DNA from 2 places in the Pseudomonas sp. LBUM1659 genome. Region 1 is predicted to be linked to the other one. Evidence: riboswitches for the same ligand, from Rfam matches in the RefSeq annotation. Region 1 holds a riboswitch; the other holds the start of a gene.
What was found. A riboswitch is a leader RNA that binds a small molecule or an ion and turns the genes downstream of it on or off. The one in region 1 is predicted to bind cobalamin.
Positions count from the first base shown of each region.

Region 1 (2,464 bases):
GCGTGCTGGCGGGGCAGCCGCGCTGGCAGCCCAGGCCGACCACTAACGTCGGCGCTGTGCTGGCATCGGTCATACGTGGTATTGGCCATCACTTTTGCGGCGGAACAACCAGGTACTGATCAGGCCCAAGGCCAGCCAGAACGCTACGTTGGTCAGCTGCGAAGCAATCTTGAACTGAGTTTCCAGGGCTTGCGGTGCGAGCATCGAATGCACGTCCGGTTGTGGCGCGCCGATCACGTGCGGAACGGCCAGAATCGCCACGCCTAGCACTTTCATCAGCCAGTGCCGGCTGAACACGATCAGCGCGATCCCGACAGCGGTGGAGGCGGCAGTGCCGATCCACCACATTTGCCGTTGAGCCAGATCAGCTGCCGCAGTGCCCGGCAGTTCCGGTGGCAGGCCAAGGGTCGGCGCCAGTACGAACGTCGCATAACCGGCCAGACCCCAGAGCAGGCCCTGAGACGTTTTGGTCGGTGCGCGCAGGGTGTAGAGGCCGGCAAGCATCAGGGCAAAACCGACGGCCACCACCAGATTGCCGCCGGTAGTCGACAGCACGCGCTGCCAGCCATCTTCCGGCTCCCAGGCCTCGGCGTCGTGGGTGTGGCCGGCCATGGCGCCATCGGCGTGTTCATGGGGTTGAACCAGCGTCGGCTCGGTTTTTTCGTAGGACTCCGCCTGAAGAATCAACGGTGCGACCCAGAAGCTTTGCAGCAGGGTCAGTAGCAGGGCGGCCAGCAGCCCAGTGAACCCTGCGGTTTGCGCAATACGCTTGATCATGTCGGCAGCTCTCAATGGCACGGGAATGCAGAGCTGTGACGGGTATCGTGCGCGGCGTTGTGCACCGCTTCGATGTGCGAGAAACCGGCGAAATACACGAGGCTAGCGCCGAGGATCGACGCACACACGGCGGCGGTCAGGCGTTGGGTAAGGGTTGAAGTGGTGCTGGCGGTTGTGTGGCCGGTGCTGCTGATGATCGACATGGCGCATCCCTCTGGTCTGTCAGCGGGTGAATAGAGCGCATGGAAAACCCCTGCGAGTCGGGCACGCAGACGTTCAAACAGCGCCCGCCCACCGCGGGTTTGTTGTTCAGTGTCCGTAACGGTCACTTTGTGTTGCGGGCCGGTCTCCGGGCTCACGAGGGGCGCAGGCTTTCGCCTTGACCTGCAAGCATCACCTTCCCATGCCGAACTGCTGGCACAGTGGATTTGATGCTTCGCTCGCTTACCGTTGCGGGGGCAGCACCGGACTGACATGGCTTTGAGTAAAGCACATGATTCACCGGTTTCCCGTTTCACCCTGTGAAGGGCACCCGTAACAAAGTGCGTAGGAGAGCATGGGCGGGGGATACGCGTCAATTGGCAAGGGTTCTCAACTCGGGATTGTGTCGACGCCATCGCGGGCAAGCCTTGCTCCTACAAGTGCGCCATAGTCCCGTAGGAGCAAGGCTTGCCCGTGATAGCGTCTGATGGCCGCCACAAGACATTGACCCGCCCCAGCGCGATGCGTAGCCTTGCGCTTTCGAGGTTCTTCGGCGTTTGCCGAAGCTAAGAAGGGAACGCGGTCAATGCCGCGGCTGCCCCCGCAACTGTGAACGGTTCAGTTTCTGCCATGCCACTGCATGCGCCAGCCATGGCGCGAGCGGGAAGGCGCAGAAGCCGCCAGTCAAACGACTGGCCAGCCGTCAGCCAGGAGACCTGCCTCGACACAGATTCTCACTTTCAACCGGGCGGGGTGATCCGGTGGCGAAATCTTCCGCGCAGCGTGTGCTGCAGCGGTTGTCGTCCCGTATGCCCGCCACCTTGCCAAAGGGCATCCGATGAAAACACTGGCCAAACTCCCCGTCACCATCGTTACCGGCTTCCTCGGCTCGGGCAAAACCACCTTGCTGCGGCACATGCTCGACAACGCTCAGGGCCGTCGCATTGCGGTGATCGTCAACGAGTTCGGCGAGTTGGGCATCGACGGCGAAATCCTCAAGCAGTGCTCCATCGGCTGCACCGAAGAAGAAGCCAACGGCCGCGTCTATGAACTGGCCAACGGCTGCCTGTGCTGCACCGTCCAGGAAGAATTCTTCCCGGTGATGCGCGAATTGGTCGCCCGTCGCTGTGATCTCGACCACATCCTCATCGAAACGTCGGGCCTGGCCCTGCCCAAGCCGCTGGTCCAGGCCTTCCAGTGGCCGGAAATCCGCAGCGCCTGCACCGTCGACGCAGTCATCACCGTGGTCGACAGCCCGGCCGTCGCTGCTGGCACCTTCGCTGCCTTCCCGGATCAAGTCGATGCCCAGCGCAAACTCGACCCGAACCTGGACCACGAGTCGCCGCTGCACGAATTGTTCGCCGATCAACTGGCCAGCGCCGACCTGGTGATCCTCAACAAGGCCGACCTGATCAGCCCTGAAGACCTGGCCCGCGTGCGCCTTGAAGTCGCCGAAGAATTGCCGCCTGCGGTGAAAGTCATCGAA
Region 1 covers NZ_CP166797.1:3,583,848-3,586,311, reverse strand. Annotated here, with positions in the region: gene ACA048_RS16190 (cobalamin biosynthesis protein) at 1-73, opposite strand, end outside; gene ACA048_RS16185 (CbtA family protein) at 70-777, opposite strand; gene ACA048_RS16180 (CbtB domain-containing protein) at 789-980, opposite strand; cobalamin riboswitch at 1,101-1,328, opposite strand; cobalamin riboswitch at 1,505-1,716, shown strand; gene cobW (cobalamin biosynthesis protein CobW) at 1,817-2,464, shown strand, end outside.

Region 2 (2,464 bases), 980 kb from region 1:
TCCGCCTCACCGGCCGCCTCCCACAACAGTCGACGACTTTCCTGCTCGCCGACCATCCACATGTCCAGTTGATACACCGGCGCACCGCTGGCGCGCTCGAGAATCATCGGATCGAGAAAGTCCGGGCCGCATTTGAACACGCGCACCTTGCGCCCCTGATTGCGATGCAAACGGGCCAGGGCTGCGGTGACGGTGGTCTTGCCCTGACCGGAGGCCGGCGCGGCAATCAGTACCGCTGGGCAATGACGTGGTTGATTCACAGCTCCACGCCTTTCTGCGCTTTGATCCCAGCCTGGAACGCGTGTTTGATCACGCCCATGTCGGTGACAGTGTCGGCCAGTTCAATCATTTCCGGCTTGGCGCCGCGACCGGTCACCACCACGTGCTGCATCGGCGGGCGCGCCTGCAAATCGCTGAGCACCTGATCGAGGTCGAGGTAGCCGTGCTTGAGGGCGATGTTCAGCTCATCGAGCACCACCAGACCGATGGACGGATCGCTGAGCAATTCACGGGACACCGCCCAGGCGGCTTCGGCGGCGGCAATGTCACGCTGGCGGTCCTGGGTTTCCCAGGTGAAGCCCTCGCCCATGACATGGAAACGCACTTGCTCCGTGAAACGACGGAAGAACAGTTCTTCGCCGGTGCTGTTGCGGCCCTTGATGAACTGCACCACACCGCATTGCATGCCGTGGCCCATGGACCGGGCGAGCATGCCGAATGCCGAACTGCTTTTGCCTTTACCGTTACCGGTCAGCACCAGCAGCAAGCCGCACTCGTTCGGGGAATTGGCGATGCGTTCGTCGATCACGGCTTTTTTGCGCTGCATGCGCGCCAAATGACGTTCGTCACGATCTGGGGTATCGGTCATGGGGGAGCTCTCCGTTGAGGCTGGATAACGGCGGGCAGGCACAAGAATAGACGGCAAGAAGCCTGGCATCGCCCACCGTGATGCCGCTGGATGAATCAGGCCGGTCTCCGGGCTCATGAGTGGCGATATGCCGGACTGCGCGCCTTCCCATGCCGAAAACAGACACAGTGGCTCAAGGCGCAGTCTTCACTCATTTACCGTTGCGGGGGCAGCGCCGGGATCGTAAGGATTCGTGGTTTGACGATAGTCACTCACCGGCTTCCCTGTTTCACTCTGTCGGCCAATGCCACAGAGCACCTGAAACAAGCCGCGAAGGTTAGAGGGTTGGGGGTGGAGCGTCAAATGAAGACAAAGCCGCGGTGAGCGATATACTGCCGCCGGCCAATTTACTGACGCCAATCTTGCAGCAAACGGCCAGCAGTGATATCAAAGAGCCACAACCCAACAACAACACAATTACAAGGGTGAGCAACATGCAAGGCATGATTATCAGCAATCCGAAGCTGGAATTCCTGCGACCGGTGCTGGAACGCTGGTTTGACTGTATCGACCGCTACCACACGATTCGCGGCGATAACGAAGCGCCTTACTGGCATGACGAAAAGGCCAACCTTGGCTTGCTCTCTACCGCTGCGTGGATGGCGGAAATGGTCACACTGCAAAACGCGCCGACCCGTAAACAAATCGAAGAAGGCGAACGCAACGCCCGCGCCGATCTGTTTATCGCGACCGCCGAAGAACGCGCCTATTTTCAAGCCACTCAACGCTGGCCCAAGGTCAACAGCCTGAACCTGACGCAGGCGCTGCAAGACATCACAGGCGACGCCAAACGCCTCAGCTACACCAGCGACCTGAAACTCGGCTGCCTGTTCGTTGCTCCGCAAAAAGCCCAGCAGAGCGCCACCCCGGAAGAACTTCAGGACATGGTCGACGACCTGCAAAAGGAGCACTGCTGCGCGGTGGCCTGGTATTTCCCCTACGCCTACCGCAAGTTGCGTAACGAAGCCGGCAACTATCACCCGGGCATCGCCGTCTTGTTCAAGGAAGCTCGCGGCTGACCGGTTGAACCATCGCACCGTTTATCTTCTCTATGAATAAGACACTGCATTCATAGGGAAGACCAGCATGCGCAAGTCTCCGCTCGTTCTCGTCATCGTGCTCGCCGGAGGGCTTGCCGCCTGCGGCGAAACCTCCAGCCTGCAAGTCTCCGACGGCACCGGCCCGTCACCCAAGCTGCCCGAACCGAATAAAACCCTGATCCCGACGGTGAACGTCGCTCAGGCGATCGGCTGGCCGGATGGCGCGAAACCCACCGCTGCCGCCGGGACCCAAGTGACTGCCTTTGCTGAAGGCCTCGATCACCCGCGCTGGCTCTACGTGCTACCCAACGGTGACGTGCTGGTGGCCGAAACCAACGCGCCGCCCAAACCCGATGACGGCAAAGGCATTCGTGGCTGGGTCATGGGCAAAGCCATGAGCCGCGCCGGTGCCACCGTTCCCAGCCCGAACCGCATCACGCTGCTGCGTGACAAGGACCACGACGGCATCGCCGAAACCCGCACGGTATTCCTGGAAAACCTCAATTCGCCCTTTGGC
Region 2 covers NZ_CP166797.1:4,563,780-4,566,243, forward strand. Annotated here, with positions in the region: gene ACA048_RS20620 (cobyrinic acid a,c-diamide synthase CobB) at 1-260, opposite strand, end outside; gene cobO (cob(I)yrinic acid a,c-diamide adenosyltransferase) at 257-868, opposite strand; cobalamin riboswitch at 950-1,184, opposite strand; gene ACA048_RS20630 (hypothetical protein) at 1,342-1,926, shown strand; gene ACA048_RS20635 (PQQ-dependent sugar dehydrogenase) at 1,994-2,464, shown strand, end outside.
Region 2: it holds a riboswitch for cobalamin, as region 1 does, so the genes downstream of both, cobO (cob(I)yrinic acid a,c-diamide adenosyltransferase) here and ACA048_RS16180 (CbtB domain-containing protein) in region 1, are expected to answer to the same signal.